Regions from separate parts of the Roseibium sp. Sym1 genome, predicted to be linked through region 2. Evidence: riboswitches for the same ligand, from Rfam matches in the RefSeq annotation. Region 2 holds a riboswitch; the other holds the start of a gene.
What was found. Region 2 has a riboswitch for S-adenosylmethionine ahead of O6760_RS01080 (hypothetical protein). Riboswitches for the same ligand answer to the same signal wherever they lie in the genome.

Region 1 (4,393 bases), 330 kb from region 2:
CGCAACGGCATGGGTCCCCCGATCCCGTCGAAGGCAGGCCCATGGTCGAGCCATGGGACGACGACGGAGCGTGTTCAACAAGACGGAACAAATGGTGGGCCGGCTTAAAGCTTCGCCAGCACCTCGTCCGGCCCCTCCACCGTCAGCGTCACGCCGTCTTCGGTGTAGTCGCGCGCAAGCACCGTCAAGCCGAGGCTTTCGATCCGTCCTTCCAGGTCCGAGCTTGAGGCGAAGTCCGCGCTGACGGTCCGGGTCAGGATCTTCCGGAACGGCACCAGCCTGGCGTTGTTGATGGCATCCTGGGCGGCGCCGGAATAGGCGCGGGCGAGGCCGCCGCCGCCGAGCTTGGTGCCGCCGAAATAGCGCACGATCAGCACCGCGCAATTGATCAGCTCCGCGCCCTGCAGGACCCGGAGGGTCGGCATGCCGGAGGTGCCGGCCGGTTCGCCGTCATCCTTGCCGCTTTCCTCGATGCGGTCGTCCTCCAGCAGGCGCCGGTGCGCGGTGACGATATGGGCCGCTTTCCTGTGTTCCTTGCGCAATTCCTCGAGACGCCGGTCGAAGTCGTCCACCGGGACCAGATGCGCCAGGAAGCGTGACTTCCTGTCTTCCAGGAAGCCTTCATATTCGCGGGTGACGGTTTTCAGGGCCATGTCCGGATCAGGCAGGCGTCCGGAAATGCTTGGACAGCTTCAGCGCCTGGCCCTGGTAATTGGAGCCGATGCCCTCGCCATAGAGCCGCTCGGGACGCTCGGCCATGTGCTCGTAGACCAGCCGGCCAATGGTCTGGCCGTGTTCGACGATGAACGGGACGTCGTGAGAGCGCACTTCAAGAACCGCGCGCGAGCCGACGCCACCGGCACCCGCATGGCCGAAGCCGGGATCGAAGAAGCCGGCATAGTGGACGCGGAACTCGCCGACCAGCGGGTCGAACGGCACCATTTCGGCGGCATAGTCCGGCGGCACATGCACCGCTTCCTGGCTGACCAGGATGTAGAAGGCATCCGGATCGAGGATCAGTTCGGAGCGCTGGCGCCGGTAGATCGGCTCCCAGAAATCGAGCACGTCCTGCGCGCCGACGACATCGACATCGATCAGGCCGGAATGCTGCTTGGCGCGGTAGCCGATCAGACTGCCCTCGCCGGTGCCTTCCAGGTCGATGGAGAGCTGCACGCCGTTGCCGATGCGCTCGTTGCCGCCGCTCATCAACGTGTGCGCCCTGTGCACCTCTTCCAACGTGGCATCGGGAATGAGCGACTGGCCGCGGCGGAAGCGGATCTGGCTGAGCCGCGAACCGCTGCGCACCAGGATCGGGAAGGTCAGCGGCGAGATTTCCGCGTAGAGCGGACCGGTGTAGCCGGCGGGAATGGTGTCGAAGGCAAGGCCGTTGTCGGTGATGACACGGGTAAAGACGTCGAGCCGGCCGGTGGAGCTCTTCGGGTTGGCGGTCGCGGAAATGTCGGCGGCCAGCGCGAGACTTTCCTGCAGCGGCACGATATAGACGCATCCGGTTTCCAGAACGGCGCCCTCGGACAGGTCGACCGTGTGCAGCTTGAGCTGTTCGAGCCGGTCCGCCACCTTGATCGCCGGTCCGGGCAGGAAACTCGCCCTGACGCGGTAGGCCACCCGGCCGAGGCGCAGGTCGAGGCTGGCGGGCTGTACCTGGCCGTCGACCGGCGGGGCGGCCGCGGCAATTTCGCCGGCGGCGAACATGGCGTGAATGATCCGCTCGGGCAGAATGCCCTCGGTCTTAAGAGATGCGCTTCCGTTCAAGACCTGCCCCACTGTCATATTCATCGAGAATTCCCGCGATAATCCTTCCTAACGTCCTTAACGGATGCGGCCCGCCGCGCCAACCGGCTTTGCGCGTGGGAAGCTGTTTTCGCCAAAGAAGATTGACCCCCGCGGCTTTATCCCGTAGGACAAGGGCACTTCGTGGTGATTTGGGCCGGCCGGCTTGCAGCCACGTTAAACAAGTCGCTAAAAAGGCCGGAGGTGCAAACCCCGGTCTTGAGGCTGGGGTTTTTTGCGTTTGGAGCATGGAAGAAGATGACTGAGATCACCAAGACCGGAAACAAGAACTGGCGTCCCGCAACCAATCTGGTCCATGGCGGCACCATGCGTTCGCCCTTCGGTGAGACGTCGGAAACCATCTACCTGACGCAGGGCTTCACCTACAGCGATGCCGAGGCCGCCGAGGCACGCTTCAACGGCGACGATCCGGGTTACGTCTATTCGCGCTATGCCAACCCGACGGTCACCATGTTCGAGGACCGTATCAAGGCGCTGGAAGGCGCGGAGGCCGCGCGCGGCACGGCCAGCGGCATGGCCGCGGTCAACCTGGCGCTGATGGCGTCGGTGAAGGCCGGCGACCACGTCATCGCCGCCAAGGCCCTGTTCGGCTCCTGCCGCTATATCTGCGAGACCCTGCTGCCGCGCTTCGGCGTGGAAAGCACGCTGGTCGACGGCACCGACATCGACCAGTGGAAGGCCGCCGTCCGTCCGAACACCAAGGCGCTGTTCCTGGAAAGCCCGACCAACCCGACGCTTGAGGTAATCGACCTTGCCGCTGTCTCGGCGATAGCCAAGGAAGCCGGTGCCCGGCTGATCGTCGACAATGTTTTCGCGACGCCGCTCTACCAGTCGCCGCTGGAATTCGGCGCGGACGTCGTCATCTATTCCGCCACCAAGCACATTGACGGCCAGGGCAGGTGCCTCGGCGGTGTTGTCCTGTCCGACGAGGAATGGATCACCGACGAGGTGATGCCCTTCATCAAGCATACCGGCCCGCACATGAGCCCGTTCAGCGCCTGGGTGCTGCTGAAAGGCCTGGAAACCCTGCCGCTGCGTGTCGCGCGCCAGACCGAGACCGCCGGCCAGGTTGCGGATTTCCTGGCAGGCCAGTCGAAGGTCTCCCGGCTGATCTATCCGGGCCGGGACGACCACCCGCAGGCCGACGTCGCCAAGCGCCAGATGAGCGGTGGCTCGACCATGCTGGCCTTCGAGATCGACGGCGGCAAGGAAGCGGCGTTCCGCTTCACCAACGCGCTGGAAATCATCAAGATTTCCAACAATCTGGGTGACGCCAAGAGCCTGATCACCCATCCGGCGACCACCACGCACCAGTCCATCGGCGAGGAAGCCCGCGCGGAACTCGACATTTCCGACGGCCTGCTGCGCCTGTCGATCGGCCTGGAAGATCCGCTGGATCTGCTGGAGGATGTCGAAAAGGCACTCGGCGCGATCTAGTCGCCGTGGATTAGCAGCGCCTGGACGCCGATCAGCACCCTTGCGCCGGCGGAGACAAAACAGACGGCGGCAAAGCCCCAGGCGAGCACCGGGAACCAGCCGGGCAGCAGCGCCATCAGCAGGAAGAGGGCAATGGTCTCCGTGCCCTCGGCCAGCCCGCCGATGTAATAGAGCGATTTCGAGCCCTGGGCGGCGGTTGTGAGCCTGTTCTTTTCCGCCATGATGGCGAAGGCGAGGAAGGCCGATCCGTTGGCGTAGAAGCTGGCGAGCAGGGCGGCGGCGGCAAGGGCGTTGGCCTCGGGGTTCTGGACCGCAAAGGCCAGCGGAATCGCGCTGTAGAAGAAGAAGTCGAGGGTGATGTCGAGATAGCCGCCGAGATCCGTCTTGCGGCTGGCGCGGGCAACGGCCCCGTCGAGCCCGTCCGCGAGGCGGTTGAGCGCAATCAGCACAAGCCCCGGCAAGGAATGTCCGAGTGCAATCGCCAGGGCAGCGCCCAGGCCCAGGACAAAGCCGACCAGCGTCACCGTGTTCGCTCCGACGCCGGCGCGGGCAAGGATCAGGCCCGCGCGGTTGAGCGGCGGGTCGATCAGGGGGCGCAGGCGGGCATCGAACATGGGGCGGATCAACTTTGTTTGGATTGTGCCGTCTACATGCAAAATCCTTCCGCAAATCACAAGCAAATCCGGGTGAGGGATGAACAACCCTCTTTCACGCTTGTGTCATTCGCCCTATAAGCGCCTCCGGAACGTAAGCCTGAAGGCAAAAGGAACAAACGTGTCGGGCAGTTACAGCGCCATCACCGAAGGGATCGAAGTCTCGGTCGAGCCATTTTACCTGGACGATGAATCGTTGCCGGAAGAGCGCGAGTTCGTCTGGGCCTACATGGTCGAGATCCACAACGGTGGCAGCGAACCCGTGCAGCTGAAGACGCGCTACTGGCAGATCACGGACGGGATCGGCCGCCAGGAAGAAGTCAGCGGCGAAGGCGTTGTCGGCGAGCAGCCGGTGATCGAGCCCGGCGAAACCTACGAGTATTCCTCACGCTGCCCCCTGTCGACCGACAGCGGCATCATGGCCGGATTCTATTCCATGGAACGTCCGGACGGGTCCTCGTTCGACGTCGTCATACCGGCCTTTTCCCTTG
Region 2 (4,393 bases):
TGCCACCGGACTGCTGGCGGGTCTCGGCCTGGAAGAGTTCCTGCACCGGCGACCCGAACAGCTGTCGGGCGGCCAGCGCCAGCGCGTCGCGGTGGCCCGGGCCCTGGCGAATTCACCCGACCTGATCCTGGCGGACGAACCGACCGGCAGCCTGGATTCCGCCGCCACCGAACAGGTGTTCGAGAGCCTTCAGAAGATCGTCGACAAGGAACGGACGACGGTTATTGCCGTCACCCACGACCTGGACCTGGCGGCCAGGATGCAGCGGCGCATTCATCTGGTCGATGGCCGCGTGGACTACGACCGGCGCGCCTGAGCTCCTGTTTCCGCCAATTCCCCTTCCGATGACGGCTGTACCGCGGCCAGAAGCAGGAGAACTGCGACCGGCACCGCCAGCGCCCAGAACCCGAAGAGCGTCATCAGCAGACTGGCCAGCAGGCCGCCGGCTGCGAATGCCGCAATCACAAGAGCCTGGTGAACGATCCTGGAACGGCTGTCCTCCCGGTTTTCAGGATGCTGGAAATAGTCGGCGATCCCGAGCACCAGCTTGAGGGAGTTGCCTGTCATCATGGTGGTCGGCACGTGACGGTGCAGCAGGGTCAGCATGATCACGTTCTGCAGTGCCATGGCGACTGTCGACAGGCCGACGGCGACAAGCGTGACGGCGCCCAGCGGGCCCGACACCGAAGGATCCCCGAGCCCCGCCACCAGCATGAATGCGGCGACCAGCGCCGCCTCGAGCGCAAACAGCTGGCCGACGGTGACCCTTCCCGCCCGGATTAGCCGGGTCACGGCAGTGAACCAGAACAGGGTGGAGACAAAGAACATTGCCAGAACGAACACCTTCAGCGCGGCATTGTCCCCCTTGTGGAAGACTTCGGTGCACAGGACGACCAGGGTGCCGGTGATAAAGGCGGTGAAGGTATGGAACAGTCCTAGAATGCAGACGACATCGACAAAACAGGCGCAAAAGGCCAGCAGAACCGGCACAAGCGGACGGCTGTGATGCAGAGCGGATCTGTCCAGCAAGGAAGGTCTCCAAACATGCGTTTGGGGAAGATGTGACATGCGCCGGGGGACTTGCCAAGCACCATGTGCCGTGGCATAAGCGCGCCATCATCAAGAGAAGGGCTGGCGCCCTCGCCAACCTGCCGACCGGGCAAGGTGGTTTCCGCAACAGGGATGCGGCCGGATCGATCCTTTTGGGGCACTCCGGCAATCAAGCGGTTTTCTCAAATGCGCCAGTCCTCCTCGGGCAACCGATGGAGGATTAATTGACTCAGGACCCTTTTGCCGGACGCGCGGCAGAACTGATCGAGAACCGGCTGGCCGTCCAGTCGCAGATTGCAGATGACGATGTCTGGCGGGCAGCAGCGGAAGACTGCGTCCTGTCCCGGATCCGCACGCTGCGCATTCTGGGCGGCCTGCCCTGCCACAAGGCCCCCTTGTCCGCGCAGGCAAGGATCGACCGGCTGAAGGGCCTGTTGCAGCTGTGGGCCAATGGCTGCACCTGCGCCGTCGACGAGGACCTGTTCGCCGACATCCTCAACCGGCAACGGACGGGACGGCTTTCATAGGGTTTTCGAAGCAGGCTCGCCCCTCGAATTGCAGGTACCAACCAACCATTCGGCGTCATCCTGAGGAGCGCGCTTGCGCGCGTCTCGAAGGAGCGGCTGCACATACCGGAGCAAGTGGCGGATCCTTCGAGACGGACCTGACGGTCCTCCTCAGGATGACGTCATTGGGTGAGGCCAAGCTGTGATGACAGGGGCCTGGCGTTGCCACCTCAGTGCTGCGTGGGCACGGGCCTCGGCTTGCCGCTGTCGTCGACGGCGACCATGGTGAAGATCGCCTCGGTGACCTTTTCGCGGTGGCCGTAGCGGTGGCGCAGCGCCCAGGCCTCGATCCTGATCTCCATCGAGGACGTGCCGACGCGACCGACGCTGGTATAGACGCACAGGACGTCGCCGACATGGACCGGGCGGATGAACTTCATCTTGTCGACCGCGATGGTCACCACACGGCCTTCCGCGCGCTGGCCGGAGGCGATGCCCCCGGCAAGGTCCATCTGCGACAGCACCCAGCCGCCGAAAATGTCTCCGGACGCGTTGGTGTCGGCCGGCATGGCCATGGTGCGCAATGTCAGCTCGCCCTGCGGTGTTTCTTCGTTCACGCCTGATCCCCTCTTTCCGATTCAGACGAAAAGACTACCCGCAAGCATGACAAGCACAAGTCCTTCATTGATCAGACAAGCATCATCAACACGACCATGATCCAGAGCGGCAGGGGCGCGGCGACCCAGATCAGCAGGATCGGCAATGCGCGGCTGAGCATGTTGGGTGTGAACATAGTCCAGGGTTCCTTGAGTATCGTGATCAGCTGATCGCATTGATTTCGAAAATGGTCATCGCTGCGAGCGCCACCATGCCGGTGACGAAGGCGAGCTTGGCGCTGCCGATCAGCGTGCGGCCCGCGAGGTCGAGCTTCGGCAGGGGCATGGTCCGGCTGTCCAGGTACATGGACAGAAGCATGAGCGAGAACACGGTGAACCAGACGGCCACCAGGGCCTCCGCGACGAGGACAATCGTTACCAGCATGATCCGCTCCAGTCAGACGGCTTCGAGGCGAGTTCGGCAGGCGGGGTCGCTCCGGGCATGCCGAAAGTGGCAAGCCACAAGCTTTGCGCGATGCGCTCGGCGACCGCGATGATCTCGTCGGCAAGATCCGGCACGAACAATTCGCGAATGACCGGGCGGAACACGCCCAGCCAGGCGGCATAGTCGGCGCTGACCAGTTCCTTCTGTTTCAGATGGGCCGGTACCGGCTTGCCCTTGTAGGCGCCGTTCTTCATCAGGACCGACTGCCAGAAGGCTTCCATCTTCGGCAGGTGTTCTTCCCAGCGGCCCGCGAGCCGCCGCCCGAAGATTTCCCCGAGACGCGGATGTTCACGGATGCAGCCGTAGAACGTATGCACCATGACGTGGATCGCCTGTTCGTCGACCTCCTCGTAGCGCCGCAGCCGGTCGCCCGTGACAGGCGTTTCCCGCCGCTGCAGCTTGTAGCGATGCTGTGACGTTTCGCGGGCTTCCATGGCCGCCTCCAAACATTCATTTAAGATGCATCTTTTAAATGCCACAGGCTTTCGCTAAAATCAACATCTGAGATGAATGTTTTATGGGATGCTGTCATGCGCCTCAGTCAGGCCAGCGATTTTGCCTTGAGAATCTTGATGGCCACAGGCCAGACCGACGACCCGCAAACCGTCGACAAGCTGGCGACGCAGCTCGGTCTGGCAAAATCCCATGTCATGAAAATCGTCGCCCATCTGGCCAAGGGCGGCTACCTGGAAACAACACGTGGCCGCGGCGGCGGCATTCGCCTGGCACAGGCACCCGACGAGATCAGGCTCGGCGACGTGGTTCGCCTGATCGAGCCGGATCTCGGCGTGGTTGCCTGTTTGAAACCGGACGGTGACGCAATCTGCGCCTTCCTGCCGCGCTGCGCGCTGAAAGGGGCCATGGCCCGCGCAGCCGAGGCGTTCCTGGACAGCCTCAACACACAGTCTCTGGCGTCGATCCTGGCGGGGACGCAGACGGCGGTCGCTGTGGAGAGTTAGTTAGCGCCGATCGATCAAGACCAGCTTCCATCTCGCGTCGATCGCCCCTAGTCCCCCAACTTCCTCCGTCATTGCCGGACTTGATCCGGCAATCCATGCCGTGATCTCGCCAGTGTCACCTGCCTCGTGAAAAAGCAAGGAAACGGCATGGATGCCATGGTCAAGCCCACTACTGTCCGGTTTAATTTAGTGGACTATGCGCATGACATTGATTCTACTCGGTTTCAGACGTTTGGCCGCGTTTGAGACACGAACAGAGGAACAATGCCATGCGCCATCACAATAGCGTTTTTCATCAAGTGCTGAAGCATGTTCCTTGGGGCGAGTTCAATCGGCTTGTGGATGAGCACAAGGCGGATCACCGTGTCCGCCGTTTGACAACGAAGACCCAGTTTCTGGCGTTGTTGTTCGGTCAGCTCGCTGGCGCTCAGAGCTTGCGGGAGATTGAGACGGGGCTGATGAGCCAATCCGCCCGGCTTTATCATGCGGGCGGGAGCTGCGTGGCCCGAACCACGCTGGCCGACGCCAATGCCCGGCGGCCGGCCGCACTTTATGCCGAGCTCTTTTCTTTTATGGCAGCCGCCGCCAGCCGACGAACACGCAGGCATCTGGCAGATGCCGTGCGCATCCTCGATGCCACGCGGATCCGGTTGTCGTCGGCCGGAACAGGTTGGGCCGATACAGTGAGCGGCCATCGGGCCATCAAGCTGCATGTCACCTACGATCCGTATGCTGATACCGCGCTGGAGACCTCTGTAACCGGCCAGAAGGTTCACG

Region 1: another riboswitch for S-adenosylmethionine. It lies ahead of O6760_RS30250 (O-succinylhomoserine sulfhydrylase); the one in region 2 lies ahead of O6760_RS01080 (hypothetical protein).

What each region holds. Positions count from the first base shown of each region.
Region 1 covers NZ_CP114786.1:6,597,153-6,601,545, reverse strand. The annotation lists gene O6760_RS30260 (IMPACT family protein) at 105-653, opposite strand; gene O6760_RS30255 (2'-deoxycytidine 5'-triphosphate deaminase) at 661-1,797, opposite strand; SAM riboswitch at 1,926-2,005, shown strand; gene O6760_RS30250 (O-succinylhomoserine sulfhydrylase) at 2,050-3,249, shown strand; gene O6760_RS30245 (CDP-alcohol phosphatidyltransferase family protein) at 3,246-3,863, opposite strand; gene apaG (Co2+/Mg2+ efflux protein ApaG) at 4,024-4,393, shown strand, end outside.
Region 2 covers NZ_CP114786.1:233,886-238,278, forward strand. The annotation lists gene O6760_RS01070 (ABC transporter ATP-binding protein) at 1-316, shown strand, start outside; gene O6760_RS01075 (YoaK family protein) at 298-1,029, opposite strand; SAM-I-IV-variant riboswitch at 1,112-1,233, shown strand; gene O6760_RS01080 (hypothetical protein) at 1,275-1,577, shown strand; gene O6760_RS01085 (acyl-CoA thioesterase) at 1,787-2,131, opposite strand; gene O6760_RS01090 (hypothetical protein) at 2,376-2,597, opposite strand; gene O6760_RS01095 (group III truncated hemoglobin) at 2,588-3,091, opposite strand; gene O6760_RS01100 (RrF2 family transcriptional regulator) at 3,188-3,616, shown strand; gene O6760_RS01105 (IS4 family transposase) at 3,886-4,393, shown strand, end outside.